DNA from 3 places in the Streptomyces sp. NPDC001549 genome. Region 2 is predicted to be linked to each of the others. Evidence: riboswitches for the same ligand, from Rfam matches in the RefSeq annotation. Region 2 holds a riboswitch; each other region holds the start of a gene.

Region 1 (9,975 bases), on a different contig from region 2:
GCCGTCGCGCCCCGCCCTGCCGGTCTCCTGGTAGTAGCCCTCGACCGACTTCGGGAGGTCGAGGTGGGCCACGAAGCGCACGTCCGGCTTGTCGATGCCCATGCCGAAGGCGATCGTGGCCACCACCACGACCCCGTCCTCCCGCAGGAAGCGCGCCTGGTTCGCCGCGCGCGTCCGGGCGTCCATGCCCGCGTGGTACGCCACGGCGTCGATGCCCTGCTCCACCAGGAAGGCCGCGGTCTTCTCCACGGAGGCCCGGGAGAGGCAGTAGACGACTCCGGCGTCACCGGTGTGCTCGCTGCGGATCAGCTCCAGCACCTGCTTGAGCGGGTTGTTCTTCGGGGCGATCCGGTACTGGATGTTCGGGCGGTCGAAGCTGGCGACGAAGTGCCGGGCCTCCTCCAGGCCGAGCCGCGCCACGATCTCGGCGTGGGTGGCCGCGGTGGCCGTCGCGGTCAGCGCGATCCGCGGCACCTTCGGCCAGCGCTCGTGCAGCATCGACAGCGCGAGGTAGTCGGGCCGGAAGTCGTGACCCCACTGGGCGACGCAGTGCGCCTCGTCGATCGCGAAGAGCGAGACCGTCCCCCGGTCGAGCAGCCGCTGGGTGCTCTCGGTGCGCAGGCGCTCGGGAGCCAGGTAGAGCAGGTCCAGCTCGCCGCCGAGGAACGCCTGCTCCACGGCCTGCCGCTCGTACGGGTCCTGCGTCGAGTTGAGGAATCCGGCCCGCACCCCGAGGGCGGTCAGCGCGTTCACCTGGTCCTGCATCAGCGCGATGAGCGGCGAGATGACGATGCCCGTGCCTTCTCTGACCAGCGCCGGGATCTGGTAGCAGAGCGACTTGCCGCCGCCGGTCGGCATCAGCACGAGGGCGTCGCCGCCGCCGACGACCTGCCCGATGATCTCCTGCTGCTCACCGCGGAAGGAGCTGTAGCCGAACACGCGGTGCAGTACCTGCAGAGCGTCGGAGGTCTCGGAGGTCTCGGGGGAAGCGTCGGGGAGTGCCATCCATGAAGCCTATCGACACTCACCGACACCGGATCCCGTCCGCCCGGACCCGGACCCGGACCCGGAAATAGGCAGGGCCCCGCCCGGCGACGCCGAGTAACATCCCGGGATGGCGAAGACGATCAAGATGCTGAGCCCGGAACCCGGGCGGACCGACACCGCGGGCCTGCGCGTGTTCGACGCGGACGCCCTCGCGAGGTGCACGGCCGACACGGCCCAGCCGTGGTGGCGCCGCCGGGCCTGCGCGGAGGCGTTGGCCGGACGGGTTCCGGAGCGGCGCGTGCCCGAGTTGATCGCCTGTGTCCAGGACACCGGTGACGTGAGCGAAGTGCGCATCGCGCTGCTGACCCTGCTCGCGGACCGCCCCGAGCTGCTGCCCTGGCTGCGGCACGAGGACCGGGACCAGGACAGTGCGTACGGCATGGCCGGGGCGGTCCTGGGGGCCCGCGGCGCGCTCGGCGACCTCACGGCGGCGGGCGCCCTGGCGACCCTCGCCTTCAGTCCGTGGCGCCACCACCGGGAGGCCGGTGAGGCGGGGCTGGACGCACTGGCCGCGCGGTACGGGTTCGAGGCGGTGCCGGCCGAACTCGGCGAGGCCCGGCCCGAGGACCGCTCCACCGCCATCCGCATGCGGGAGCGTGCCGGCGAGGACGTCACCGATGCGCTCGCGGACCCCGACCGGGCGGTCGCGTACCGCGCGCAGGCGCTCCTGACCGACCCCGGGCGGCTGCGCGGCTATCTCGCCGGGGCGCCGACCGAGGAGGCGAAGCTGTGGGCCGCGTACGCGCTGCACCGGCTGACCGATGACACCGCCGAGACCCGGCGGCTGTACGAGGAGCTGGGGCGGCCCCGCGTCGAGGTGGCCGGCCTGGACGAGGAACTGCGCACGGCGATCGTCCACGAGTACGGGCAGTGGGCCGAGGAGCGGAGCGATCCGCGGTGGCGGATCGAGGCCGTGTGCACGCAGCCGCCGCCCGCTTCCGACCCGGCCGAGCGGCTGCAGCGGGCCATGGCCGCCCTCACCGCCGCGGGCCTCGCGCCGAAGCCGCCGGTCTCCTGCGGAGAGGACAACCATCAGGGGGACGGTACGTACCACGTGATCGGCTACGGCGAGAGCGACGGCAGGGTGTCCATCAGCACGCTCGGCCGGTTCGCCACCGATGACGACGACGACCCGGACGTGCGCCGTGCCCTCGAATCCGCCGGCTTCCGCTGGATCGACCAGGCCGTCGGCTCCATCCAGGTCACCGACCTCGGGGTGTACTACTTCGGCAGCCGCGACCCGTTGAACGTCGGCACCCTGCTCTTCTACTGGCAGGACTAGCCCGTTACGCGCCCTGCCGTCGCGGTTGCGTTCCGCCCTATGATCGTCACTCCGCGTACGAGGGGGCTGGGTATGGGGGCAGGCGGGGCGGCATCGCAGCGGGCGCAGGACGCGCGGCGGCAGGAGCGGTTACTCCGGGAGCAGTGGCAGGCCGCCCGCCGGCAGGCCCTGCGGTGGGGCGCGGTCGGCGAGGGCGAACAGCGGGTACTCGCCCAGCTGTTGGTACTGACCGCGCGCGGGTGGCGGTTGCTCGTCGACCGGCAATGGTCCGGGACACGGACCGCCGACGCGGACATGCTGCTGGTGGGGCCCGGCGGAGTCTTCGTCCTCCAGGTCACGGCCGGCGGCGAGCCGGACGACGGACGCGCGGCCGGGCTGCTCGCCGCCACGAAGGCCGCCGAGAGCGCGGTGGCGTCCCTCGGCATGTCACCAGTGGCGGTCCAGCCGCTCATGGTGTTCGCCGGGCAGCGTGTCGACACGAGCCGCGGCCGGATACGGCTCCTGGGCGAACACGAGATCGGCCCCGTGCTGCTGTCGCAGCCGCACCGGCTGCGCGCGGAGTCGGTCCGGGCGATCGCCGATCATATGGAGCGGGTGTTCCCGGGCTACGCGGGGTCGGCGGTCGACCAGCAGACACCGCAGGCGCCCGAGCACCACCGACCCACCTCGGACGGGCTGTTCGACCTGGAAGGGCTGCGCGACGCGGCCTTGAAGGGAGCGATGCAGGCGCCGATCGAGCAGTGGATGACCTTCCTCCACCCCGATCAGGTGGCACTGGTGCGCCGCAACTGGGCGGGTCCGGCCCGCATCAGCGGACCGGCCGGTACCGGCAAGACGGTCGTCGCCCTGCACCGTGCGGCCTACCTGGCCCGGCGGACCACCGGCCGCATCCTGTACGTCACCTTCGCCAACAACCTGCCCCGGGTGCAGAGCACCTTCCTCAGGACCATGGCCCCGGCCGTCGCCGACCGGGTGGACTTCCGCAGCCTCCACTCCTGGGCCCAGGAGTTCCTGCAGGAGCGGGGCATACCGGTACGGCTGCACGGGGACAAGGCCGAGACCGCCTTCAGCCTCGCCTGGAAGAACGTCGGCCGCGAGAGCCGCCTGGCCGAGCTCGACCCGGCCCCCGCCTACTGGCACGAAGAGATCGACTACGTCATCAAGGGGCGAGGCCTCACCCGCTTCGAGGAGTACGTGACCCTCCCCAGGCGGCGGCGGAAGGCGCGCCTCCACCGTACGCACCGGCAGTCGGTGTGGGAGCTGTACGAGGCGTACGAATCCCTGCGCGGCGAGCGCGGCGTCCACGATTTCAACGACGTCCTCTCCCTGGCCCTGGCCGAAGCGGCACGCCGGCGCGAGCGGCCCCCGTACGCGGCCGTCATCGTGGACGAGGTCCAGGACCTCACGCTCGTCGGCGTGCGCCTCCTGCACGCGCTCGTCGGTGACGTGCCGAACGGTCTGCTGCTCGTCGGCGACGGCCAGCAGACCGTGTACCCGGGCGGCTTCCGCCTCACCGACGCGGGCATCGACATCCGCGGCGACCGCGGACAGGTGCTGCGCACCAACTACCGCAACAGCAAGCAGATCCTGGACGCGGCCCTCACCGTCGTGGCCGACGACGCCTTCGAGGACATCGACGGCGTGCGCACCCCGGGCCGCCGCGATGTCGACCTCACCTACCACGACGGGGACGTCGTACGCGTCACCAGGCCCACGGTCGACGCCCACGACAGGGAACTCCTGGACGCCCTGCGTTCCCTGTCCGATGGCGCGCGGGCCGACACCGCCCTGCTGTGCCCCTCCATGCGCGCCATCGGCCACTACCAGCGGTTGCTCAACCAGGCGGGCATCCCGGTGTGCCAGTTGGAGCACTACGACGGCCGCGCGGTCGACGCGGTGAAGCTGGGCACCTACCGCAGGGCCAAGGGCCTGGAGTTCAAGAACGTCTTCCTGCCCCGGCACGATGCGGTGTTCGCCAACGGGACGCCGGCCGGCACGGCGGGCGGTCCCGCGGGCGGTACGGAGACCTCGGAGACGGCCCGGGAGCGCGAGGAACTGCTCCGCAGCCAGCTCTTCGTGGCGATGACCCGGGCTCGTGACCTGCTGTGGCTCGGCAGCGTCACCGGGGTCGCCTGACGGGACGTGCCCTAGCCGAGCCGCTCCGGCAGTCCCGCCCTAAGTCGAGAGGACGAGGTCAACCGTTTCGGTTAGATTCACCCGTATGGACGTCACCCCTATGAACTCATCGGCCCAGGTGTACGACACGGAGTTCCGGGTGCGGGGGCTGCGCGAACGGGGCTGGGGCCGTGGCCTGATGGCCGTGGCCGTACTCATCTGGCTGTGGCTGGGGTACTTGCTCGTGTTCCCCTTCAGCGTCGACGGCCAGCGCGGTGCTGTCGAGTGCAAGTCCCGGGCCTTCCACGAGACCGGATACCTCCGCGAGTCCTACCTCGTGGACGAGGGCGACACCTGCGACGGCGCGCGTGACTGGGGCCCGATCACCGCCGGCCTGCTGCTCTCCCTCCCCTTCGCCATCGGAGGTGCCGGCCTGTTCGTGTCGGGTACCACGGCGCTCCGCACCGCCGCGTACGCCGCGGACATCGCCCGCCTGAACATCGACGAGTAGTCCTGGGCCCCGTCCGGCCAGGCCGGGGTGCCTGCCGAGGAGTTCAGGGGTCCGGTCACCGTTTCCTACCGGGCCTCACCGACCCGGTAGAGGCGGTCGCCCGTGCCGTCCGGGCGCGCGGCCGCTGCCTCTCCACTGGCAGGCGGGGAACATGAGTCGGGCAGGTAGCCGCCGCGCCAGCTCCGGCGCGAGCCGGCCGGCAACCCGGGTGGCGCCGGCCTGACGCCCGCGAGACGATGAGAGCGGGGTTCAACGTACTCGCCTGGGGGACTCGGGGCAGTCACCGCTGTGGAGCGTTGCCATGACCACCAAGCTGGCCTGCGGGCCGCAAAGCGACCCCGAGTTCTTCGACGCACTCAACAAGCTGTTCGACCAGTACCCCGAAGCAGCCGACAAGTACGCGATCAAGTGCATGAGGATGGAACTCGACGGCCTGAAGATCGACTTCGGGAAGCAAGTAGGCGTCTCCCGCATCGAAGACGGCCGCGTCATCACCGAATACGTCGACCGAGACCCCACCCGCGGCCACGACTGCTGCGGATGGTGGCACGGCGAATGCATCCTGGCCTGCGACCCCTGGCCCCAGATGTGAACCCGCCTAGGAGTTCTCGTCAAAGTGTCAGGCCCACATCAGGAGCGATGCGAGGGTGACGGCTGCTTGGTAGGACTGCGCGGTCTTGTCGTACCTGGTGGCGATGGCGCGGCGCCTGAGCCAGGTGCGGATGACCTTCGAGCTGTAGCCCTTGTCGCCGATGACGTGGTCGGGCCTGATACGAGGTCGGCCCGGCTCGATTCGGGGACCCGTATTGCGTCCATCAAGGCCGTGAACTGGGTGCAGTCGTTCGTGTTCCCGCCGGTCAGCACGAACGCGAGCGGGCGGCCGGCCCCGTCGCAGGCGAGGTGGATCTTGCTGGTCAGTCCGCCTCTGGACCGGCCCAGGGCCGGGCTTCGGCGCCCCCTTCTCGGGCACCGTCCGCGTGCTGGCGGGCGCGGGCGATGGTGGAGTCGACCGACACCAGCCACTCGATGTCTCCTGCAGCATCGGCCTTCGCCTGTGCGGCCTGGAGCATCGAAAAGACATCCCCTAAAGGATGGGGAGGCGTGCTGCCAGGGTGCGGTGCGTCCTGGTCGGTCGGCCGCGGCTTGTCCAGACTCGGTCGGGCGGAGTCATCCGCTTCGAGCGAGGAGTAGGGCAGGTATGAGGAACGAAGCCAAGGTCGTGGCCATTACGGGAGCCAGCAGCGGGATCGGGGAGGCGACGGCTCGGCGGCTCGCTGCCGATGGCCACCAGTTGCTTCTGGGCGCGCGCCGCAGCGATCGGCTCGATGCGCTCAGCCGGGAGATCAACGAGGCAGGTGGTACGGCGGCCTTCCGGCGGCTGGATGTCACCGACGCTGCCGATGTACAGGCCTTCGTGGCCGCCGCCCGGGAGCACTACGGCCGAATGGACGTCATGGTCAACAACGCCGGGGTGATGCCGCTCTCGCCGCTGGACGCGCTGAAGGTGGCCGAGTGGGACCGGATGATCGACGTGAACGTGCGGGGTGTGCTGCACGGGATCGCCGCCGCCCTGCCGGTGATGCGCGCCCAGGGCGGCGGGCACTTCGTGAACGTCGCCTCCGTCGGCGCTTACGAGGTGTCGCCCACCGCAGCTGTCTACTGCGCCACCAAGTTCGCCGTCCGTGCCCTGTCCGAAGGGCTGCGCCAGGAGTCGGACGGCTCCGTCCGGGTCACTCTGGTCTCCCCGGGCGTGACCGAGTCGGAGCTGGCCGAAGGGATTTCCGATCCCGCCGCGCGCGAGGCCATGAAGGCCTATCGCGCCGTGGCGCTGCCGGCGTCCGCCATCGCCGAAGCCATTGCCTACGCCGTTGCCCAGCCGGCCGAGGTCGACGTCAACGAGATCGTCGTACGCCCTGCTGCGAGTGCGCAGTGACCACACGGACCGAGTGGAAAGGCGAGGACCTGCCGCGTGCGGGGGGCCTGTGGTTCGTTGCCATGCGGTGCGGGACTCCGTAGGCGCCCGTACTGGCTCCGGGTGACCGCCGTCCTCGCCCGGGATCCGGCGCCGGCGAAGGCTCCCGGCAGGGTCACCGGCGGTGGTACGTCCGGGGGGTTGCGCGGTGTGTCTGCGCGACCGGTGGAGGTGGAGTCCCCTTCAATGGCGCCGCATGACCTTCTCCGCACTGCATCAGCCCCCCGCGCGCGCCGCGGCCCCGTACACCCGCCGGTCGGTCCTCACCGGAGCCTTCGCCCTGGCGGCCGCCACGGCACTGCCGCTCGCCGCGGCGGGGCGGGCGTACGCCGCCGCCACCCCGGACATCATCGGCTGTGCCGCCTGGGGTGCGCGGGCGGCGTCCGAAGACGTCGTCGTCCTGGACAACCGCCCGGAGCGGATCATCGTCCACCACACGGCGACGGCGAACGTGACGGACTACACGAAGCAGCGCGCCTTCGCCCTCGCCCGCGCGATCCAGACGTACCACATGGACGCGCAGGGCTGGATCGACACGGGTCAGCACTTCACCGTCAGCCGCGGGGCCTTCGTGCTGGAGGGACGCCACAAAAGCCTCGCGGAGCTGCGCACCGGCACCCGCCAGGTGCGGGCGGCACACTGCGTCGGCCAGAACACCGTGTCGATCGGCATCGAGAACGAGGGGACGTACACCTCGCAGGACCCGCCGGCGGCCCAGTTCGCGGCCCTGGCCGACCTGTGCGCCCACATCTGCGACCAGTACGGACTGCCCGCGTCGGAAATCTACGGCCACCGCGACTTCAACGCGACCGCCTGCCCCGGCGACCACCTCTACGCCCTGCTCCCGACCCTCCGCAAGGACGTCGCCGACCGCCTCGGCACGCCCGCGCCGGAGGAGGCGTCCGACCCCATCGAGGACCTGGTCCGCCAGGCCACCGGCCGGCCGGCCTCGGAGTACGCGGAATACCTCCCGGCGGGTCTCCTGCCCTGACGGCGCGCCGTCGCCCCGGGCTGCCCGGGCTACAGCCGCCAGTACGCACCGGCACGGGAATCGACATGCACCACGTGGCGGCCGACGCGCACCACGTGGTGGTCCGGGCCGGACCACGAGCCGCAGGCGCCGTCGGCGGCGGGCAGCGGCGTCCAGACCTCCAGGAAGGTGCTGCCGTCCGGATTGGTGCCCCGCTCGACGAGGTTCGCACCGTCCCACCGGAGGGTGCCGGCGTCTTCGCCGGGCTCGCCCGTGAGGTGGTGGAAGTGCACCTGGGAGCCGTCGAAGGACGTCGTACCGGCGAAGCCCCGGCTGTCGGCGTAGTACGAACCGGCCTGCAGCCACACCACTTCGCGGTCCTCGACGAGGGGTCCGCCGTTGCGGCTGATGCCGCGCCGCAGCCAGGCACCGCGCTCGGGCACCGGGACTCCGGGGCCGTCCGGGACGTGGCCGGCCGGCCCCGGCTCAGGCGCGGTCATCGGCGGCGGCCTCGGCGGCCTCGGCCGGCTCGTCCACGGCCAGGAGCGTCAGCGGTACGTTGCCGCGTACGGCCTGCGAGTACGGGCAGACCGCGTCCGCCCGGTGCAGCAGGGGCTGGAGGTCCGCCGCCCGCCACCCGGGCAGGCTGACGGTGAGCGCCACCGCGAGGCCGTAGCCGGCGGGCGTGTCCGTGGTGCCGAGCTGGACCTCGCAGGCCACGCGCGCGGTGGAGGCATCCGCCCCGAACCCGGCGGCGACCTCCGCGAGCGCGGAGGTGAAGCAGGCGGCGAAACCGGCCGCGAACAGCTGCTCGGGGTTGGTGGTGCCGGGCACCTTCTTGCGCGGCGGGGCGAGGCGGACGTCCAGGCGTCCGTCGTCCGTGCGGACGGATCCGGTACGTCCCCCCGCGGCGTGCGCGGTCGTCCGGTACAGGCTGCGGGTGAGTGGCACGGTCATGACGTACGGCCCATCTTGCTCGACGAGGACGCTGCCCGGGTGCGGACAGCGGACGGCGCCGCTCGTGCGGCACCTCGCGCGTCGTCGTGCGTAACCGGGTACGGCGCATCTCGTCCGGGGCCGTGGACCGGCCGCCGGACAATCTAGCAAACGCGCTCCGCGATCCGGGGGCACCACCCCGCGGTGAAGTACCTCACCCCCCACCGACCCGGCCGCCGGACGCCGGCCTGAGGACGGGGGTGTGCGGCCGCGGTCCGCGCCGGGCGGCCGGGGCGGGCACGGGCCCGGGTCAGGGCGCGTGGTGCTGGATGCCCCGCTGACCGGGTACCCGGGTCGACCGGGGCGCACCCGAGCGGCGGTGGTCGGCTCGCTGCCGGCGGCCCGGGAACGGGTTGCGCCGCACGGTGGCGCTGGGGGCCGCGATCAGAAGGCCGACAAGTGCGAGGACCGCGACGAGGATGAGCACGTTGACGAGGTTCATGGTCCTGCCTTTCGTCGAGTATTGACTGCCTGTCACTACATTTTGTTACCGATTAGCGGGCTGTTAAACACAGAGGGTGACAAGAGGTGTCGTCGAGGGCCGCGCCGGCCATGCCGATCCGGCAACATCAGGCGTGCGTACGGGCATTGGCGCGGCACGAGCGGCACCCGCCTGCCACCGACAGGGGACCGGGGCTTTCCCCGCCGGTGCCGCACCGGCAAAGCCCGCCGGAGACACGCCACTTGGTGGCGGCGAACTTTCCGCTGCCGTTCCCGATCGTCCGATCTGCCCTGGTGCGTGTGTTCCTGACGCGCGCGGCCGCGATCACGTGGTCAGGTCGACGCGTACCGTCTCCACCCAGGACGGGGGTGCGGGCGGGGTGTTGCCGATCAGTGCGGCGATCAGCCGGCAGGACGGTGTCTCGTCCGGCCACGGCGTGTACCCGTCGGTCAGCACGATCACGACGTTCGGCCGGTCGGGCAGGGCCAGGGCCGCGCCGATGCCGACCCGCATGTCCGTGCCCCCGCCACCGGCCAGGGTCACCTCGCCGGCACTGCGCACCCGGGTCACGGCATGCACGTCTGCGTCGCATGCGAGGACGGCGACCCGGTTCCCGCCGACGCCGACCTCCCGCAGGACG
Region 2 (9,975 bases):
AGGTGTGGCGGTTCTCGCAGGCGGCCACCGCCTGCCTGGCCCATTCGGGCGGGTCGGTCATGGACAGGAACGATCCGGAGTCCAGGCCGAGCAGGAGGTGGGCGGCGACCAGCGAGTGGGGCAGGGCGGCCTCGCGGTCGGCGGGTCCGGACCCGGGCGCCGGGGTCCACGGGCTGGTGTTCTCCACCACCGCCCGGAGCCGGAACACGCGGTAGGCGCCGGGGAGTTCGGTGGCGTGCAGCCGCAGCACCCCTTCGATCTCCTCGGTACGGCGCACCAGGCGGCCCACCGTGCGCCCGTCCGCGTCGAGGACGGGCTCGGGGTCGACGCGGGCGGGGCGGCGGAAGGGGAAGGTGACGCCGTCGTCGCCCAGCAGCTCGGCGACGGGGACGGTCACCTCGACCCGTTCCTCGGCGCCCTCGTCCCAGGGCACGAGGACCCGGTCGGCCAGGTGCAGTTCGGCGACCTCCGTGAAGCCGCCGCCGTCCGCGGCCTGTTGGACCGTACGACGCTGCGCGTGCAGGAAGCGCAGCTCCAGGGCGAGGGTCGCCGCGCCCCGCGGCTCCATGAGGATCTCGGTCTGCTGGAAGACGTGCTCCTCGTGCGCGCGGCCCCAGGCCGGGGGCACGAGGACACCGAACTGCCAGCGCAGCCGGTTCTTCGCGGCCGAGGCCCGGTAGGGGTAGAGCACGTACCCCTCCAGCAGGACCGCGTCGGCCACCTGCCGGGCGGTCGCGAAGCGGGAGTGGGGTGTGGTCGTCGTGGTCACGGGGCCGCCCTCTCGGTGAGGCGCGGCAGGATGGCGCCCAGCCGGACGGGCCCGGACCCGGCCCCGGACCCGTTCCCGGGCGGCGGCTGCGGCGGGGCGGCCGCGTCGAGCAGGGCCCGTACGGTCGCCTCCCACGAGGCGAGGGCGTGGCGGGAGCGGAAGGCGAGCAGCTCGTCCATGGTGTCGCGGGGCAGCCGGAGCCAGCCGCAGCCGGGGAAGTGCTGTTCGACCATCTCGCGCCACACGGCCACGGGCATCCGGTACGCGGCTTCGCGGTCCCAGGGCACCGGCTCGACGCGGAAGCCGGCGTCACCGGTGAAGGCCGTGCCGGAGAACAGCATCAGCAGCGGTACCTCGCCCTCCGCCAGGGCTTCGAAGTACCGGGTGGCGGCGATGTCCATGTCGTAGGTGCAGGGCACGACCAGGTCGGTCTCGGTCTCCCCGGTGAAGCTCGGGACCATGACGGAGACCTGGGCGAACTGCACGGGCTGGAGGGTGTTGCCCCAGCGGGAGCGCTCGCCGAACAGGTCCGCGAGCCCCTCCGCCTCGGCGGGGCCGTAGCCGCGCCGGGCCGGTTCGATGCGGATCTGGCAGCGCAGGGCGATGGCGTGCACCCGGGCGCCCCCGGCCGCGGTGATCCGCAGCCGGAAGACGAGGGTGGGGCCGGCGGCGTACGGGTCGGCGCGCACCCCGGTGCAGGTGAAGGCGAATTCCGTCATCGGATCCCGCCCTCGTCCTCGGCCGCCGTCGGGGGCAGGGCCCTGGCCCGCCGTTCCACCTGCTCGAAGAAGGTCTTCAGCGCGGCCCGGGCCTCCGCCCCGCCGTCGAAGCCCTGCCACAGCAGCCGCATCCGCCCCACCAGCTCGTAGCAGATGTCGATCGGCACCAGGTAGCAGTCGGTGCGGCCCTCCGAGCGGCGCAGCAGCAGCGCCTCGACGTCGGGTTCGAGGAGCGTGGACAGCCGGCCGCTGCCGAGTACGGTCTGCCAGGTCTCGGGGTCGAGTTCGCTCTCGGTGGCTCCGGCCGGGCTCGGGTAGAGGGCGACCAGCCGGTCGAGGGCGGCGTTGCGGAAGAAGAACGCGACGCCGACCGGGATCTGGAGGAGTTCCCACGCGCCGTCGTCGAGCCGGTGGGCGGGGTCGGTGAGGTAGCGGTCCGGTACGGCCCGCAGGCGTCCGGTGCCCGCGCCGGGCCGGTCGAACAGCAGGGCGCAGGCCGTGCAGGCGCAGATCAGCGCGCGCTGTTCGGTCTGCACCAGGTGGCGGTGGCCGTCCTGGCGCACGGCGACCCCGCACAGTTCGCAGGTCTCGGGCCGGGGCGGGCGCGGGCCCGCGAACCGGCGCAGCCCGCGCGGGGCGCGCGGGCCGTCGTGGAGGAGACCGGGCCCGCTCACGGCACCCGCGCCGGGCTCGGGGGCCGGGTGCCGATCTGCAGCAGGGCGGGGGCGGGGGCCGCGGCCGGCTCCCGCTCCACGCTCGTCACCTCGGGGGCGAAGCAGGCCAGGGTGTCCTCCAGCGTCCGTCCCGCATCGCTGCCGCCGCCGGAGCCCGAACCGCAGCCGCAGCCCGTGGAGGCGGCGGCGGGGCGCAGCCGCAGGACGCCGGTGTCCGTGTCGAAGCCGAGCAGTTCCACCGCTTCGCCGTGGGCGGCCAGGGCGCGGTCGATACGGGTGTGCACGTCCTCGGGGTGCAGGCCGTGCAGGGAGAGCAGGCTCGCCACGAGTTCGTCGTCGTAGACCGGCTTCAGCGGCCCGTCCCCGACCTTCTCGACGATCCGGGCGAGCCCGGCGCCGTAGAAGTCCATGAGGACGCGCACCAGTTCCTCCGCCGCCGCGCACGCCGCCCGGTCGCCGGTGGCGGCGAGCCGGTCGAGCACCTCCTCGACCCGGCGCCCGGCCTGGGGGCCGTCGATCGCGGCCCTCATCCGCCCAGTCCGCTCAGACCGGTGGGCACGTGCATCGTCTTGACCGTCTTGCCGCCGCCGACGTACATGTGGACTCCGCAGGGCAGACAGGGGTCGAAGCTGCGGACGGCGCGCATGATGTCGATGCCCTTGAAGTTCTCCGGGGTGTTCTCCTCGAAGATCGGGGTGTTCTGCACGGCGTCCTCGTAGGGGCCGGGCGTGCCGAAGGTGTCGCGGGTGCTGGCGTTCCACGGGGTCGGCGGGTACGGGTGGTAGTTGGCGATCTTCCCGTCGCGGATCACCATGTGGTGCGAGAGGACGCCGCGTACGGCCTCGGTGAAGCCGACGCCGAGCCCCTCGTCCGGGACCTCGAACTTCTCCCAGGTCTGGGTGCGCCCGGCGCGGACCTCGGCGAGGCCCTTCTCGGCGCAGTGCAGGGCGATGGCGGCCGCGTAGGCCTGGAAGTAGGTGCGCGCGCGGTTGCGTTCCAGCGCGTTGCTCCACTTCGGGATCTTCCACTCGAAGCGGGTCTCGGGCTTCGTCATCGTGCGCGGCAGGGTGATCACGACGCTGTGACCGGTGGCCTGCACGTAGTCGGTGTGGACCAGGCCCGACAGGGCGGTGGACCACAGGCGGGCGAGGGGGCCGCCGCCGGTGTCCAGGGCCAGGTGGTCCTTGCCGTCGAACCAGCGGGGGGACATGACCCAGCTGTACTTGTCGTCGAAGTTCCGCTTCTGCGGGGCCGGGATGGTGTGCTGGTTCCACGGGTGGCGCGGGTCGACCGGGTTGCCGAGCGGGTCGTGGGTGACGAACTGCTCCTGGCCCTGCCAGTCGTCGTAGTACGAGCTGCCGAGCAGGATGCGGATGCCGAGGTTGATCTCGGTGAGGTCGTTGGTGACCAGCTTGCCGTCCACGATCACGCCGGGGGTGACGAACATCTTCCGTCCCCAGTCGGTCATGTTGGCGTACGTGAAGTCGCAGTACTCGGGGTCGTTGAGGGCACCCCAGCAGCCGAGCAGGACGCGGCGGCGGCCGACCTCCTCGTACCCGGGCAGGGCCTCGTAGAAGAAGTCGAACAGGTCGTCGTGGAGGGGGACGACCTTCTTCATGAACTCGCAGTACCGCATGAGGCGGCTCATGTAGTCCGTGAAGAGCTGGACGGAGGCGATGGTGCCGACGCCGCCCGGGTAGAGGGTGGAGGGGTGCACGTGGCGGCCCTCCATCAGGCAGAACATCTCGCGCGTGTAGCGGGAGACCTGGAGCGCCTCGCGGTAGAACTCGCCCTCGATGGGGTTGAGGGAGCGCATGATGTCGGCGATGGTCTTGTAGCCGTGCTCGCCGGCGTGCGGGGCGGGAGTGCGCTCGGCGAGCTCCAGGACGCCCGGGTTGGTCTCGCGGACCATCTTCTCGCAGTAGTCGACCCCGACCAGGTTCTCCTGGAAGATGTTGTGGTCGAACATGTACTCCGCGGACTCGCCCAGGTTGATGATCCACTCGGCGAGGTGGGGCGGCTTCACCCCGTAGGCCATGTTCTGCGCGTACACCGAGCAGGTGGCGTGGTTGTCACCGCAGATGCCGCAGATGCGGCTGGTGATGAAGTGCGCGTCGCGGGGGTCCTTGCCGCGCATGAAGACGCTGTAGCCGCGGAAGACCGACGAGGTGCTGTAGCACTCCGCGACCCGCTTCTGCTTGAAGTCGATCTTCGTGTGGATGCCGAGACTGCCCACGATCCGGGTGATCGGATCCCAGGCCATCTCCACCAGGCCGCTGCCGTCTGCGGCCGCCTTCGTCTTCGGTGTCATCGTTTCTGCCGTGACCCTTCTTCGGTGCGGAGAGCGGGAGTTGGGGGGGTGCTTCCGGGGGCCGTCACCAGGGCGGGCGGTAGCCCGTGGTCAGGGCCCGGCCGGTCTGCCGCCACTTCGGTTCCTCGTCGACCGTGTGGGCGGTGACGGACCTCAGCCGGCGGATCAGGGCGCCGTACGCGCCGCTCGCCTTCACGGAGAGCTTGGCGCCGGGAGGTTCGTCCATGAACGGCATGAACTTGTCGGGGAAGCCGGGCATCGTGCAGGCGATGCAGATGCCGCCGACGTTGGGGCAGCCGCCGATGCCGTTCATCCAGCCGCGCTTGGGGACGTTGCACTTGACGACGGGGCCCCAGCAGCCGAGCTTGACCAGGCATTGCGGGGAGTCGTAGGTCTCGGCGAACTGGCCCTGCTCGTAGTAGCCGGCCCGGTCGCAGCCCTCGTGGACCGTGGCCCCGAAGAGCCAGGTCGGGCGCAGCTTGTCGTCGAGGGGGATCATCGGGGCGGAGCCGGCCGCCTGGTAGAGCAGGTAGGTCAGGGTCTCCGAGAAGTTGTCCGGCTGGATCGGACAGCCCGGTACGCACACGATCGGGATGCCGGCCTTTGAGGTCCAGTCCCAGCCCAGGTAGTCGGGCACGCCCATGGCGCCCGTCGGGTTGCCCTCCATCGCGTGGATACCGCCGTACGTGGCGCAGGTACCGATGGCCACGACGGCGAGGGCCTTGGGGGCGAGGCGGTCGATCCACTCGCTGGTGGTGATGGGCTGACCGGTCTCCGGGTCGTCGCCGAAGCCGCACCAGTAGCCCTCGGGCTTGATCTTCTCGTTCGGGATCGACCCCTCGACCACCAGGACGAAGGGATCGATCTCGCCCCGCTCGCCCTTGAAGAACCACTCGATGAACGTGTCGGCGCCGCCGACCGGGCCGCATTCGAAGTCGATCAGCGGCCAGTGCACCGCGATCTTCGGCAGACCGGGCAGCACACCGGTCACGATCTCCTCGATGCTCGGCTGCATCGCCGCCGTCAGGGACACGGAGTCGCCGTCGCAGCTCAGCCCCGCGTTGATCCAGAGGATGTGGATCACCGGATCCTCAACCTTTTCCTGCGTCGCTGTGGCCATGGGACGGCTCCTCGGGGAGGTGATCGGGAAGGGGTGGGGGGAGGCGGCCTGCCTCACCCACACCTTTCTTGCTAACAGCAGTCCGGCCCGGGCGCCGCGTCAGGTGCGGCCAGTCCAGTGACGGCGCGCGGCCTGACGGCCGACCCGCTCAGGTGGAGCGGGGTGGCGGCCGGGCGCTCCTTGCGGACGAAGGCGCGGCGCAGGGCGTGGTAGGGGGCGTCGGGGTCGAAGAAGGTCCGCCGCATCAGGGCCAGCTCGGCCTCGCGGTGGGCGGCGAGCGGCCGGACGGCCTCGTCGCGCTCGCGTACGGCCTTCTTCGCGGCGATCCGGGAGGCGGTGGCGGGCAGGGCGGCGAGCCGGACCGCGAGGCGCTGCGTCTCGCGGGTGAAGTCCCCGGGCGGGCAGGAGACCGTACGGTCGACCAGCCCGAGGCCGTGGGCGGCGGCGGCGCTCAGCGGGAGGGCCTCGCTGGTGAGGCGGTCGGCGAGTGCGGGGCCGACGCGGCGGGGCAGGGTGTACGTCCAGTACTCGGATCCGTGCAGGCCCATCAGGCGGTAGTGCGGGTTCAGGACGACGCCCGAACGGCACCAGAGCTCGTCGGCGGCGAGGGCGAGCATGGCCCCTCCGGCGGCGGCGTTGCCGCCCAGCGCGCTGACCACGAGCCGGTCGGTGGTGGTCAGCACCGCCTCGACCAGGTCGTTCATGGCGTTGATGTTGGCCCAGGACTCCTCGGCGGGGTCGGCCGCGGCGTCGATGACGCCGAGGTGGATGCCGTTGGAGAAGAAGTCGCGGCCGCCGCCCAGGACCAGGACGGTGGTGGGGCGGGTGCGGGCGGTCCGGTAGGCGTCCAGCAGGCGGCGGCAGTGCGCGGTGCTCATCGCGCCGCCGGGGAAGGAGAACGACAGGAATCCGGCCTGTCCCTCCTCGTGGTAGCCGATGTCGGACCAGGTGGGGCGGTGGGGGCCGCTGTGCGGCGGCGCGGGGACCTCGGGAAGCGGGGGCAGCCGGTCCGCGAGCGCGAGCGCGGCGGGCAGCTTGGGGGCGGCCGGGCCTCCCGGCAGGCGGCGGGCGCGCAGTTCCGGGATCCAGACGGCCCCGTCGGCCGTGGCCCGGCAGAGCGCCCCGTTCCGGGTGGCCAGCAGTTCGCCGGGGCGGCCGCGCAGATGTTCCTCACGGTGCCCGCCGTGCAGGTACCACTCGCCGCCGAGCAGGTCGTCGCGTACGCCGGGCTGCGAGTCGGCGGCGCGCAGCGCGCGCAGGACGTCCTCGGTGGTGTCGCTCCCCCAGTCGATCCGGCGGTCCTCCTGGCGCAGGAGCGGCCGGGCGTGGCCGCCCGCCTGGGGCTGCGGGGTGTACGTACCGGAGGCGAACCGTTCCACCGCGAGCAGGACGGCCTCCAGCGCGGCGTCGGCGATCTCGCCGCGGTAGAAGTCGCTCTTGCCGACCGGCGGCAGCGGGCACTCGACGCTCGCCCAGACGTCGCCGGCGTCCATCTCCGCATTGGCCTGCAGGACCGTCACGCCCCACCGGGGCTCGCCGTCCTGGACGGCCCGGTCGAGCGAGGAGGGGCCGCGGTCACCGACCGGCCCCGGGTGGACGACCAGGCAGGTGTGGGCGGACCAGACCTCCTCGGGGATGGCGGTGCGCAGCATCGGGGCGAGCACGAGGTCGGGGCGGTGGCCGCGTACGGCGTCGGCCAGGCAGGCGCCGGGCAGGGCGAGTTCGACCGCGACGTGGTGGCCGTGGTCGCGCAGCTCGGCGTGGACTCGCTGCGTGAGGCTGTTGAACGCGCTCGCCACGAGCAGGACGTACAAGTGATCTCCCAGCGGCGGCCGGGAGCCGCGCGTGCGCGGTACCCGGCCTGGTCGGCGGCCCGTGGCCGGAAGATGACCGGCCGCCTGAGATGGTCGGGGAGATCCGGGCGCCCGTGGCCGAGGCCGCGCGGCGGCGTCACTCGAAAGCGCCCGTTCGGACGTCCGCTCGGCCCAGGCCCTGTCGCCGAAGTGGCGTCGCGGGCCCGACGCCGTTTCGACGACAGGGCTGAGGGCTGCTACTCGCCGTCCTCGATACCGATGGCATCGGCCAGCTCCCGCTGCGCGGGGCCCGGCTCGCCCTCGTACTGCTCCAGGAGGGCGGCGGCGATGGCGTCGAGTTTGCGCTGGATCGCGTGCTCGGCCCGGCGTTCGGAGTTCTTCAGCAGGGCCAGGAGCAGCAGGGCGACCGCGCCCATGGCGTCGCCGAGCAGGTGCTGCCAGCTCGTGTCCAGGTGGAGCACGTGGACCACGACGAAGCCGGCCACCAGCAGGACGCAGAACACGGAGAAGGCGGGCGAGCTGGTGAAGTTCGAGGCCAGCTCCGCCAGCTTCTCGAATCGTCCGAGCCGCCCCTGGCCGCCTTTCTTTGCGGGATGTTCGAAAGCCATGGTCTGCACGTGCCCGCTCGGGCCGCACCCCATCCCCTCCGGGCCGGTCGAGCACCCGACCGGCCCAGACCGGGGAGGGGCCGTCCGGGGCCGCTACCGGCCCGTGGCGCTCACCTCGCCCGTACGGGCGCCCACAGGCTGACGCTCCACACGTCCCCGTGCCCCGCGTGGTAGCCCCGCTCCTCCTCCTCGTCGTCCACGACGATCACCGAGACGTTGGACGCCGCCGCCCGGTACTCCAGGAAGCCGCCCTGGTCGCCGGCCTTCAGTTCCGGGGCTCCGGGGACGCGCGCGAGCTCGTCGCGCACATCCTCCCAGGCGACGTAGCGGGGGAACTCGACCCCCGTGGTCCGGGCCCATTCCTTCGCCATGTCCGGGCCGGACGCGAGCCGGTGCAGCTCGATGGAGCCGCCGGACATCACCCACTCGTCACCGGGGTTGAAGTAGAACTCGACGAATCCGTAGTCGCGGCGCAGCGACTGACCCTCCTCGTCGACCACGTCGACGAAGCGGTGGCGGACGGCCCGGTCGACCTCGCCGAGGGTGGAGCCGATGCCGATCCCGTGCAGACGTCCGGTCCTGAGGAACGAGGCGAGGAATTCGATGCCGGTCACGGCCAGTTCTCCCATGTGTCGATCAGTGCGTGCATTTCGGCGGAGCGGTTCTTCGTGTCGCCCCGGTTGTGGGTGTCCATATGGTCCTGGGCCGACCCGCCTTGGCCAAGGGGGGTCGGCCGCCCGTGGTAGCGTCGCGGCGGAGGCTCACAGGTGCCCGCCCCGGACGAGATGTGCGCCGTACCCGGCCCGCCAAGACGACGCACGCAGGAGGCGTCATGGCTGCAGGCACATCCTTCATCGATTTCGACATCCCGGCTCCCCGGCCTCGCGCGTTGGACGTCCGCTGGATCCACGGCTCACCCTCGTCCAAGCACAACACCGACCCGGACATCCAGGTCTACGAGTACGACGAGCACACGGTCATCCTGCGGCAGAACATGGCGATCAACTACGAAGCGCCGTTCCTGTTCCTGCTGTTCGGCAACGACCGGGCCGTGCTGATCGACACCGGGGCCACCGCGTCAAGTGAGTTCTTCCCCTTGCGTCCGGTGGTGGACCAGCTCGTCGACGGCTGGCTCGCCCGCCACCCCCGCCAGGAGTACCACCTGCTGGTGCTGCACACGCACGCCCACGGCGACCACGTCGCGGGCGACGGCCAGTTCGCCGACCGTCCCGACACCACGGTGGTCGCAGCAGACCTCCCCACGGCCTGGAAGTATTTCGGATTCGACGAGAACCCCACCGCCGCGGCGAGGGTCGATCTGGGAGGCCGCACGCTCGAGTGCCTGGCCACCCCCGGGCACCATGAGGCGGCCGTCACGTTCTACGACCCGTGGACGGGGTTCCTGCTCACCGGCGACACGGTCTATCCGGGCCGTCTCTACGTCCAGGACCGGTACGCCTTCGTCCGGACCATCGACCGCCTGATCGAGTTCTGCGAACGCAGACCGGTCACCCACGTCATGGGCTGTCACATCGAGATGACCACCGAACCGGGCGTGGACTACCCGGTCCGCACCACCTACCAGCCCCACGAACCCCCACTGCAGATGACCACCGGCCACCTGCACGAGATCCGCGCCGCCCTCGACCAGATCGGCAACCGGCCCCGCCGGCTCGCCTTCCCTCTCTTCGTCATCTGCCCGGACGGCTGAGCCACGCTCCGGCGGCCGACAGGCCGGGGCCGGAAACCGTTGAACCTGGTCCGCGAGATGCGCAGGATGGCCCCGAGCGAGGGAGGTCCGTCATGCCGTCCACCGAAGTGACCACCGAGACCGTGCGTGCCGAGGACGGTGCCACGGTCCGGGTCCGGTTCCACCGAAGGCCCGAGGATCCGTCGGCGCCGGTGCTGGTGTGCATGCCCGCCATGGGGACCAGGGCCGTCTCCTACACGCCCCTGGCGG
Region 3 (9,975 bases), on a different contig from region 2:
CCAGTTGATGATGTAGTCGATCAGGCCCGCCGAGAAGGTGAAGCCGTCGTGGACGCCCAGGGCCCATGTCACGGCCATCGACACGCCCGTCAGCAGTGCGTGGATCACGTACAGCAGGGGCGCCACGAAGAGGAAGGAGTACTCCAGCGGCTCGGTGATGCCCGTGACGAACGAGGTCAGGGCCACCGACACCATCAGCCCCCCGACCTCCTTGCGTCGCTGCGGCTTCGCGCAGTGCGTGATCGCCAGCGCCGCTGCCGGCAGGGCGAACATCATGATCGGGAAGAAGCCGGACAGGAACTGCCCCGCCTCAGGGTCGCCGTTCAGGAACATGGTGATGTCGCCGTGCACGACCTGGCCGCTCGGCGTGGTGTAGCTGCCGAACTGGAACCACACCGGCACGTTCAGGAACTGGTGCAGGCCGATCACCAGCAGCGCGCGGTTCGCGACGCCGAAGACGCCCGAACCCCAGGAACCCAGGCTCACCAGCCAGTCGGAGAAACTCTCCAGCGCGTCACCGATCGGCGGCCAGATCCACAGACAGATCACGGCGAAGGCGATGCCGACGAAGGCCATGATGATCGGAACGAGCCGGCGGCCGTTGAAGAAGCCGAGCCAGTCGACCAGCTTCACGCGGTGGTAGCGCTGCCAGAACCAGGCGGCCAGCAGTCCCATGACGATGCCGCCGAAGACCCCGGGGTTCTGGAAGGTGTACTCGGCGAAGGAGTCGTCCTGCCCCAGGCATCCACCCCCGACGTCCTTGGTTCCCTCGGGGCAGGGTGAGGGGAATGCCTCCAGGACGCCGTGGTAGACGAGGAACCCGGCCACCGCCGCCAGCGCCGTCGAGCCGTCGGCCTTCTTGGCCATGCCGATCGCGACACCGACGCAGAAGAGGAGCGGCAGGCCGAGGCTGGAGCCGAGCAGGGCGCCGCCCGCCGCGGCCATGACCTTGGCGACGTCGGACCAGAATCCGTCCCCCCCGGCGTCGATCACGCCCAGCCGCAACAGGATGCCTGCCGCGGGCAGTACGGCGATCGGGAGCTGAAGGCTGCGCCCCATCTTCTGCAGCCCCTGGAACAGCTTGTTCCGCCAATTCGGCTGTGGCGCTGCTTTGGAGTTGCTCACGCTCATCGGCGTCCTCCCTGACCGGCCCGTTTTGGCTGCCGCAACACTTACGGCACACTGGTGTAGACCAGTTGTGGGCGGGTTGCTGCTGATCGTCATCATTCGGCAGGGGCCCGTCATGTGCCTGCGTAGATGGGCCAACCGTGCGTTACCGTGACAAAGCGGACCGTGCAGGTGGGTAGCCATGTACCGGCCGCCGAGACCCGTTCTTCGAAACACTCAGGGAGAAACACATGGCCACCAAGGCTGAGAAGATCGTCGCCGGGCTCGGCGGCATCGAGAACATCGAAGAGGTCGAGGGCTGCATCACCCGCCTGCGCACCGAGGTCATCAACCCCGACCTGGTCGACGAAGCCGCACTCAAGGCCGCCGGCGCCCACGGCGTCGTCAAGATGGGCACCGCGATCCAGGTCGTCATCGGCACCGACGCCGACCCCATCGCCGCCGACATCGAAGACATGATGTGATCCGGTCACAGCACTAGGCCCTGTCCGGGCCCCAGCGGACCCCGTCCCGGAAGCCCCGGACGGGGTCTTCGCACAGCGGCACAGGCTCGGGCGGGCAGGGACTAGGCTCGGAGCCATGTCTCGCATCGACGGCCGTACGCCCGAACAGCTCCGCCCGGTCACCATCGAACGCGGATGGAGCAAGCACGCCGAGGGCTCCGTCCTCGTCTCCTTCGGAGACACCAAGGTCTTCTGCACCGCCTCCTTCACCGAAGGCGTCCCGCGCTGGCGCAAGGGCAGCGGCGAAGGCTGGGTCACCTCCGAATACTCGATGCTGCCCCGCTCCACCAACACCCGCGGCGACCGCGAATCCGTCCGCGGCAAGATCGGCGGCCGCACCCACGAGATCTCCCGCCTGATCGGCCGCTCCCTGCGCGCCGTCATCGACTACAAGGCCCTCGGCGAGAACACCATCGTCCTGGACTGCGACGTCCTCCAGGCCGACGGCGGCACCCGCACCGCCGCCATCACCGGCGCCTACGTCGCCCTCGCCGACGCCGTTGCCTGGGGCCAGAAGAAGAAGTTCATCAAGGCCGGCCGCAAGCCGCTCACCGGCACCGTCGCCGCCGTCAGCGTCGGCATCGTCGACGGCGTCCCGCTCCTCGACCTCTGCTACGAGGAGGACGTGCGCGCCGAGACCGACATGAACGTGGTCTGCACCGGCGACGGCCGCTTCGTCGAGGTCCAGGGCACCGCCGAGGGCGAGCCCTTCGACCGCAAGGAACTGAACGCCCTCCTCGACCTCGCCGCCGGCGGCTGCGCGGACCTCGAGGCCATCCAGCTGGGCGCGCTCGAACTGTAAACGGCAACCGCCGGGCCCGGCCCGGCGTCCAGGAAGATACGGGCGCACGGTCTCGAAGCCGTGCGCCCGTCCTCGTAGCGTCCAAGCCCTCAGGGGGAGAACCGTATGAAGCTCCGCATAGCGGCCGTAGCCGTGGCCGCCGTACTCACCGTCCCGGCCCTGTCCGCCTGCGACGCGATCTCCACGGCGATGGACTGCGCGAACACGGCCGTGGCCATCACGGACGGCGCGAACGACCTCCAGCAGGCCGTATCCCAGGCGGGCAACAGCCCCCAGGACGCCCAGAACGCGCTCAACCAGATCGAGTCGAACCTGAAGAAGATCGGCGACCAGACGGACAACGCCGACCTGGGCAAGGCCATCGACTCGATGAACACCGCCGTCAAGAACGTCCGCACCTCGATCGAGAGCGGCAACAGCGTCCCGGACATCCAGCCGGTGGCGGACGCGGCCAGCGAGATCTCCAAGGTCTGCACCCCGGGATAACCCGGATAATGAGGGCATGACCTCGACGCCCAGCCGCCTCATCCTGGCCACCCGCAACGCGGGCAAAGTCTCCGAACTCCGCGCGATCCTGTCCGACGCCGGCCTGCTGCACGAGCTGGTCGGCGCGGACGCGTACCCCGAGATCCCGGACGTCAAGGAAACCGGTGTCACCTTCGCCGAGAACGCCCTCCTCAAGGCCCACGCCCTGGCCCGCGCCACCGGCCTTCCGGCGGTCGCCGACGACTCCGGCCTCTGCGTGGACGTCCTGCACGGCGCCCCCGGCATCTTCTCGGCCCGCTGGGCCGGCACCCACGGCGACGACAAGGCCAACCTGGACCTGCTGCTGGCCCAGCTCGGCGACATCGCCGACGAGAACCGCGGGGCCCACTTCGCGTGCGCGGCGGCCCTGGCCCTCCCGGACGGCACCGAACGCGTCGTCGAGGGCCGCCTCCTCGGCACCCTCCGCCACGCCCCGTCCGGCACCGGCGGCTTCGGCTACGACCCGATCCTCCAGCCGCAGGGCGACACCCGCACGTGCGCGGAACTGACGCCGGCGGAAAAGAACGCCATCTCCCACCGCGGCCAGGCCTTCCGCGCGCTGGTCCCCTTCGTCCGCGCCCTCCTGGGCTGACGGGGGCACGCCGACGGCCGGTCACCCTCGCAGGAGGGGGACCGGCCGTTGATGTGGGCCCGGTGGGACTCGAACCCACGACACACCGGACCTAAACCGGCGCCCTCTGGCCAGCTGGGGTACGGACCCGTGCGACCACCTTACTGGTCGACGGGGGTCCGTTGCGATGGGATGGCCGACCTTGATCGTTTGGCGAAGGTCGGCGTCTGGCTGTGGCAGGAGGGGCACAAGTAGCGGAGGTTCTCCCGGCGGTTGTCCAGCCGGTCACCGTTCACGTGGTCGATCTCCAAGACGAGTCTCTGGCCGCGCCACACGTCCCCAATGCCACACTCCGTGCATACATGTGGCACCCCGAGGTCGTCCAAGGCTCGACGCAGAGTCGCGGTCTTGGTGCGAGAGGAACCGACTTCGAGTCGCCTCAGGATCTCTGTTGACGACTTGCGTGCAGGGGAGGGGCGGCCGACGGCGTGCCCCTGGCCCGTGAAGTGCGCTGTCGACAGCCCGTATTCCTCGATGCTCCGTCTGGCTTTGGAGCGTGCGGCGCCGTCGAAGGGGTGGTGGCCGAGGGTGCGCATGACCCCAGCCATGTTCTTCGAGTCGGCGACCGCGGGTGCGATCTCCTCGTAGGCGAAGAGGCGGCGTGACGAAGTGCCTCGACGGGGGAAGTGCGACGTGTCTATCCCGAACCGTTCGAGGAGCTTGGCGATATGGACGTGGGCGCTGTTGTACGGCTCGACGCCCATGTGAGTGAGCATCCCCGCGATGCTGTCCGTGTGGGAGGCTGCTTCCCGTAGCCGCTCTTCTGTGTAGCGCTGCCGGACCCGGACGGGAAGTGGCTCGTCGACGAAGTGGGATGTGTCGATGCCGTAGTGAACCAGCCTGTCACGCACGTACCGCCGAGGGCCGGCCAGCAGTGGGGCGTCGAGCCGTCTCAGGAGGTCGACCAGGCTGGTGGCCAGCGGCGCGGTTCGGCTCAGCAGCTCCCGGGTGTACCTGACCTCGCTCACGCAGCCCTCCTCACCTTACGGCCGCGGTACGTGTCGGTAGCCGCATGGCAGTTGGGGCAAAGGATCCGAAGGTTTTCCCGCCGGTTGTCCCACCACTCGCCATTGATGTGATCGACCTCGTGCCGAAGCGGTTTGTTGTTCCACTCCGGACCGACCCCGCACTCGGCGCATTCCTCAGGAACGCCGGCCTTCAGCAGCTCCCGTCGCAAGCGATCGCCAGGGACTCTGCCGTCCTGCGGATCTCTGACGGAGAGCGTCGGTCCCAGAGCTCCCTTGGGGCGAGGCTTTCGGGTGGCGACGAAGTGCGATGTGTCGATGCCAAGAGTCGAGATCCGTCGGGCGATGTGCGTCTGGTTGCCTCCGACGTTGCTGATGCCGAGGCGGCTGACCACCTCTGAGATGGATGTGGACCCGGAAACGACTTCCCGGAGCCGTTCCTCGGTGTGCCGCGCCCATTTCGTGGGGAAGTGGGAACAGTCGATCCCTGATTCCCGCATCTTCGCCCGCAGGTAGCGCCTGCTGCCGCTGCTCGGTGTGCCGCCGCACCAGCGGACGGCGTCGTCCCAGTTGTTCGTCTCGCGGGCCGCGGCTTCCAGCAGCTCTCGGGTGTATCGGACCGCCATTGCCTTCTCCTCCCGGCCGCGCGTGCGGCCCTCGTACGGAGCAACGGCACCGGAAGGCGGACGGTCACGGGCTTTTGCGTCCGATAAGCGGAGCGGCCCGCACCGGTTGGGGTGCGGGCCGCTTGCGGACGAGAGGGCCGGGCTCAGAGGCCCAGGTCCTTGATGATCTTGGCTACGTGGCCCGTGGCCTTGACGTTGTAGAAGGCGTGCTCGACCTTGCCCTCCTCGTCGACGACCACCGTGGAGCGGATGACCCCGGTGACCGTCTTGCCGTACAGCTTCTTCTCGCCGTACGCGCCGTACGCCGTCAGCGTCTCCTTCTCCGGGTCGCTGACCAGGGTGACCTTCAGGTCCTCCTTCTCGCGGAACTTCGCCAGCTTCTCCGGCTTGTCCGGGGACACGCCGATGACGTCGTAGCCGTGTCCCGTCAGGAAGGACAGGTTGTCCGTGAAGTCGCAGGCCTGCTTCGTGCAGCCCGGGGTCAGCGCGGACGGGTAGAAATAGACGATCACCTTGCGGCCCTTGTGGTCGGCGAGCGAGACCTCGTTGCCGTCCGCATCGGGCAGGGTGAAGGCGGGGGCGGTGTCGCCCGGCTGGAGTCGCTCGCTCATCGTGACACTCTCCTCGGGAGGGGATCGGTATGCCATGAGACTAAGCTGACAGACTGTTCATGGCGGACTACGCCCCACACGACCACGACGACGACGGAGGCAGCGCGGTGCCGGAAGCCAGGACCCCCGCACAGATCGAGGCGGACATCGTCCGCCGCCGTGAGCAGCTCGCCGAGACGCTCGACGAGATCGGTGTGCGCATGCACCCGAAGACGATCATCGGGGACGCGAAGGCGCGGGTCGCCTCGACTGTCGACCAGACCGCCGGGCGGGCCTTCGCCACGGTGAACCGGATCGTGACGGATCTGCGGGACGGTCTGCGTCACGACGACGGGTCTCCGCGCGTCGACCGGATCGTGCCCGTCGCGCTGGTCGCGGTGAGCCTGGTCGGGCTGCTCGTGGTGTCGGCGCGCCGCAAGCGCGGATGACCCTGAGCGGTACGGGACGGGCGCGGGCAGGTAGGTTCGGGGCGTGAGCGAGAACACCACCCACGACAAGCTGCCCATTCGCATGCTGCACGACCGCGTGCTCGTGAAGTCCGATCTGCCGGAGGGCGAGCGGCGCTCGGGCGGCGGCATCCTGATTCCCGCGACGGCCGCGGTGGGCAAGCGGCTGGCCTGGGCCGAGGTGGTCGCGGTCGGGCAGAACGTCCGGACGGTCGAGCCCGGTGACCGGGTGCTGTACGACCCCGAGGACCGTGCCGAGGTCGAGGTGCGGGGCGCGACGTACGTGCTGATGCGCGAGCGGGACCTGCACGCCGTGGCCGCGGAGCGGCTGGAGGGGTCGGAGGACTCCACCGGGCTGTACCTCTGAGGCTGTGAGCAAGGGCTGGTGGCCCAGGTCACCGGCCCTTTTCGCTGCCCTTTGCTACGGTGGAGGAGAACCCGACGAGACGCGCCGTACCGGGTACGACAAGACGACGCACCCCGTATCGCTCGATGTCTCGGAGGTGCCGTCATGGCATGGGTTCTTCTTCTCGTCGCCGGTCTGCTTGAGGTCGGCTGGTCGATCGGCATGAAGTTCACCGACGGTTTCACCCGGCTGTGGCCCAGTGTGTTCACGGGTGCCGGGATCGTCGCGAGCATGGTGCTGTTGTCGTACGCCGCGAAGACCCTGCCCATCGGTACGGCGTACGGGGTGTGGGTGGGCATCGGTGCCGCCGGCGCGGCCGTGCTCGGTATGGCGGTGCTGGGTGAGCCCGTCACCGCCGCCCGGATCTTCTTCATCTGTCTGCTGCTGGTCGCCGTGGTGGGGCTGAAGGCGACCTCCGGTCACTGACCTGGCCGGAGGCCCGACCCGGTCACTCCAGGAACGCCGACGGCGGGCGCAGGCCGTCCGCCGGGCCTCCGTCGCTGCCTTGTGCGCTGCCTTGTGCGCTGCCTTGTGTGCCCTGGGTGGTGCCGCCCTGGTTGCCGCCCTGGGTGGTGCCGCCGTTGTCCTGGCCGCCGTTGTCCTGGCCTCCGTTCACCGGGCCGCCGTTGTCCTGGCCGCCCTGGTTCTGGCCTCCGTTGTTCTGTCCGCCCTGGTTGCGGCCGCCGGCCGGGTTCGACGGGGAGGGCCGGGCGGGGCGCTCGGGGGCGCTGGGCGAGGGTTCGCCGGGGGGCTCCTGCGGCGGGTTGGATTCCGGGCTGGGCGGTGGCGGGGGCTGTGCGCCGCCGGGCTGGAGTTCCAGGTCGAAGTCGACGGGGTCGGTGCCTTCCAGCGCGGTCTTGGTGTAGGCGGCCCAGATCCGGGCGGGGTAGCCGCCGCCGCCGATGCGGGCCTCGCCGAGGGCGCCGTAGAGGGATTCCAGGGTTCCGGTGTCCGGGTCCTGGCCCATCATCGAGATCACGGTGACCAGGTCCGGGGTGTAGGCGGCGAACCAGGCCGAGCGGTCGAGTTCGCCGGTGCCGGTCTTGCCCGCGGCCGGGTGGCCGGCGGCGAGGGCGGCCGTACCGGTGCCGTTGTCCACGACGCTGACCAGCATGGACGTGGTGGTGTCGGCGGCTTCGCGGCTGATGGCCTGGGTGGGGGTGCGCTGGGGGAGGCCGATGGTGTCGCCGCCCTTGGTGATCTTCTCCAGGAAGGTGTAGGGGGTGCGGCGGCCGTGGTCGGCGAGGGTGGCGTAGGCCTGGGTCATGTCCAGGACACTGGCCTGCAGGGTGCCGAGGGCCATGGCCGGGCCGGGTACGAAGTTGGGGGTGTTCTCGGGGATGCCGAGGTCGATGGCGGTCTTCTTGACCTTGGCGGTGCCGACGTCGACCGCCATCTGTGCGTACACGGCGTTGACGGAGAGGTCGGTCGCGGTGTTGACGGTGATGTTCCCGTAGGAGACCTGGCCCTCGTTCTCGGGGGCGAAGTGGATGCGGCCGCCGGCGACCGGGCGTTTGTTGTCGCCGCTGTAGATCGTGTTCGGGGTGATGCGGCGGCCGTCCTGGGTGCGGGAGCCGTTCTCGACGGCGGCGGCGAAGACGAAGGGCTTGAAGGCGGAGGCGACCTGGTAGTCGTGCCGGGTCGCGTTGTTCACGTACTGCCTGGTGTAGTCGATGCCGCCGTACATGGCGAGGACCTTGCCGGTGGCCGGGTCGATGGAGACGCCGCCGGCCCGGACCAGCCGGTCGGCCTTGCGCTTGTCGGGTTGGAGCTTGTTGACCATCTGGTCGTCGACGGCGTCGACGAGGGCGTTCTGGCGGCGTTTGTCGATGGTGGTGGTGATGCGGTAGCCGCCTTCGGCGAGGGTTTTGTCGTCGAGGATCTTGTTGTCGACGATGTAGTCCTTGATCGCTTCGACGAGGTAGCCGCGCTGGCCGGAGAGGCCGGCGGCGGCGCGGACCTTGCCCGGTTCGGGGAAGCGGGTCGCCGCGCGTTCGGCGGCGGGCAGCCAATTCTTCTTGACCATGCCGTCGAGTACGTAGTTCCAGCGGGCGAGGGCGCGGGGGCGGCTCTGGGGGTGGGCGACGACGTCGAAGGCGCTGGGGGAGTTGAGGAGGGTGGCGAGGTACGCGCCTTCGGCGGTGGTGAGTTTGCCTACGTCCTTGCCGTAGTAGGCCTGGGCGGCGGCCTGGATGCCGTAGGCGTTGCGGCCGAAGTAGCTGGTGTTCAGGTAGCCCTCAAGGATGTAGTTCTTCGACTTCTCACGACCGAGTTTGATCGCGATGAAGAACTCTTTGACCTTTCGTTTGATCGTCTGTTCCTGGCCCAAGTAGTAGTTCTTGACGTACTGCTGGGTGATGGTCGAACCGGACTGGGTGCCCTTGCCGGTCGCGGTGTTCCAGGCGGCGCGGAGCATCGCCTTGGGGTCGACCGCCCGTTCGGAGTAGAAGTCCCGGTCCTCGGCGGCCAGTACGGCCTCCTGCACGGTCCGGGGGATCTGCGACAGCGGCACGTTGACGCGGTTGACCTCGCCGTCGCGGGCGATCTGGGAGCCGTCGGAGTAGAGGTAGACGTTGGACTGCGCGGTGGCGGCGGCGTTGGCCGGCGGGATGTCGACCAGCAGGTAGCCGGCCACGAGGGCGCCGCCGATCAGCAGGGCGATGAGCAGGATGCCGCCCAGGATCATGCGCCAGGTGGGCAGGAAGCGGCGCCGGCCGGTTCTCCTGCCTCGGGCCTTCTTCCCCGGTCCGCCCTGGTGCGGCGCCTGCTCCGGCGGCGCCGGTTCTGCCCGCGGCTGCGGTACGTCGGGCGGGGTGTCGGGGTCGCGAGGGGTCCAGCCCGGGGGTGGTGACTGGTCGCTCATCTCCAGGACTCCTCGACGCCGTTCAAAATATCCACTTCTGTACCTCATGGTGTCTACCCGATGGCCGCTGATTCCGCTCCGGACGGGCATAAATCGGTCGCGTGGCTCGCCCCTCCGCACTAAGCTCGCGCGCTTTGGCCGACCTAGGAACGACGTGGGAAACGGAGGGATACGGTGCGCCGGAGAGTGCGTCGCGGAGTGTGTGACGGAGCGAGCGACGGAGTGCGTGACGGAGCGAGTGGCGGAGTGCGTCGCGGAGTGCGTCGGGCGGTGGGTCTCCACCTGGCGGTCGCGGCAGGCGGATTCAGGCGCTACGCCACCTACGGGACGGCGACCGCGGCCGGGGTGTTCACCAACACCGTGTTCGGGTTCATCGTCGCGTACACGTACATCGCGCTGTGGGACGAGCGGCCCGGACTCGGCGGCTACGACCAGTCGCAGGCGCTGACCTTCGTCTGGGTGAGCCAAT

Evidence for each region. Region 2 has a riboswitch for guanidine ahead of ACFY04_RS23960 (MBL fold metallo-hydrolase). Riboswitches for the same ligand answer to the same signal wherever they lie in the genome.
Region 1: another riboswitch for guanidine. It lies ahead of ACFY04_RS12555 (Ohr family peroxiredoxin); the one in region 2 lies ahead of ACFY04_RS23960 (MBL fold metallo-hydrolase).
Region 3: another riboswitch for guanidine. It lies ahead of ACFY04_RS04710 (multidrug efflux SMR transporter); the one in region 2 lies ahead of ACFY04_RS23960 (MBL fold metallo-hydrolase).

The regions. Positions count from the first base shown of each region.
Region 1 is NZ_JBIAVJ010000006.1:60,060-70,034, forward strand. It holds gene recQ (DNA helicase RecQ) at 1-1,005, opposite strand, end outside; gene ACFY04_RS12515 (hypothetical protein) at 1,115-2,329, shown strand; gene ACFY04_RS12520 (UvrD-helicase domain-containing protein) at 2,402-4,465, shown strand; gene ACFY04_RS12525 (hypothetical protein) at 4,551-4,955, shown strand; gene ACFY04_RS12530 (hypothetical protein) at 5,257-5,547, shown strand; partial or broken gene ACFY04_RS12535 (transposase) at 5,575-6,025, opposite strand; gene ACFY04_RS12540 (SDR family oxidoreductase) at 6,154-6,888, shown strand; gene ACFY04_RS12545 (peptidoglycan recognition family protein) at 7,124-7,918, shown strand; gene ACFY04_RS12550 (hypothetical protein) at 7,948-8,397, opposite strand; gene ACFY04_RS12555 (Ohr family peroxiredoxin) at 8,384-8,854, opposite strand; guanidine-III (ykkC-III) riboswitch at 8,930-8,992, opposite strand; gene ACFY04_RS12560 (hypothetical protein) at 9,144-9,335, opposite strand; gene ACFY04_RS12565 (VWA-like domain-containing protein) at 9,660-9,975, opposite strand, start outside.
Region 2 is NZ_JBIAVJ010000015.1:103,482-113,456, reverse strand. It holds gene ACFY04_RS24005 (hypothetical protein) at 1-769, opposite strand, end outside; gene ACFY04_RS24000 (DUF6084 family protein) at 766-1,488, opposite strand; gene ACFY04_RS23995 (DUF5947 family protein) at 1,485-2,162, opposite strand; gene ACFY04_RS23990 (hypothetical protein) at 2,159-2,692, opposite strand; gene ACFY04_RS23985 (nickel-dependent hydrogenase large subunit) at 2,689-4,473, opposite strand; gene ACFY04_RS23980 (hydrogenase expression protein HypE) at 4,538-5,593, opposite strand; gene ACFY04_RS23975 (enoyl-CoA hydratase-related protein) at 5,665-7,407, opposite strand; gene ACFY04_RS23970 (hypothetical protein) at 7,644-8,015, opposite strand; gene ACFY04_RS23965 (hypothetical protein) at 8,126-8,629, opposite strand; guanidine-III (ykkC-III) riboswitch at 8,769-8,836, shown strand; gene ACFY04_RS23960 (MBL fold metallo-hydrolase) at 8,848-9,726, shown strand; gene ACFY04_RS23955 (alpha/beta fold hydrolase) at 9,819-9,975, shown strand, end outside.
Region 3 is NZ_JBIAVJ010000002.1:390,799-400,773, reverse strand. It holds gene ACFY04_RS04765 (PTS transporter subunit EIIC) at 1-1,131, opposite strand, end outside; partial or broken gene ACFY04_RS04760 (glucose PTS transporter subunit EIIB) at 1,350-1,592, shown strand; gene rph (ribonuclease PH) at 1,708-2,433, shown strand; gene ACFY04_RS04750 (hypothetical protein) at 2,539-2,919, shown strand; gene rdgB (RdgB/HAM1 family non-canonical purine NTP pyrophosphatase) at 2,936-3,550, shown strand; tRNA gene ACFY04_RS04740 (tRNA-Leu) at 3,605-3,679, opposite strand; gene ACFY04_RS04735 (HNH endonuclease) at 3,691-4,557, opposite strand; gene ACFY04_RS04730 (HNH endonuclease) at 4,554-5,180, opposite strand; gene bcp (thioredoxin-dependent thiol peroxidase) at 5,324-5,791, opposite strand; gene ACFY04_RS04720 (DUF3618 domain-containing protein) at 5,899-6,219, shown strand; gene ACFY04_RS04715 (co-chaperone GroES) at 6,263-6,604, shown strand; guanidine-III (ykkC-III) riboswitch at 6,648-6,717, shown strand; gene ACFY04_RS04710 (multidrug efflux SMR transporter) at 6,749-7,069, shown strand; gene ACFY04_RS04705 (transglycosylase domain-containing protein) at 7,092-9,506, opposite strand; gene ACFY04_RS04700 (ABC transporter permease) at 9,777-9,975, shown strand, end outside.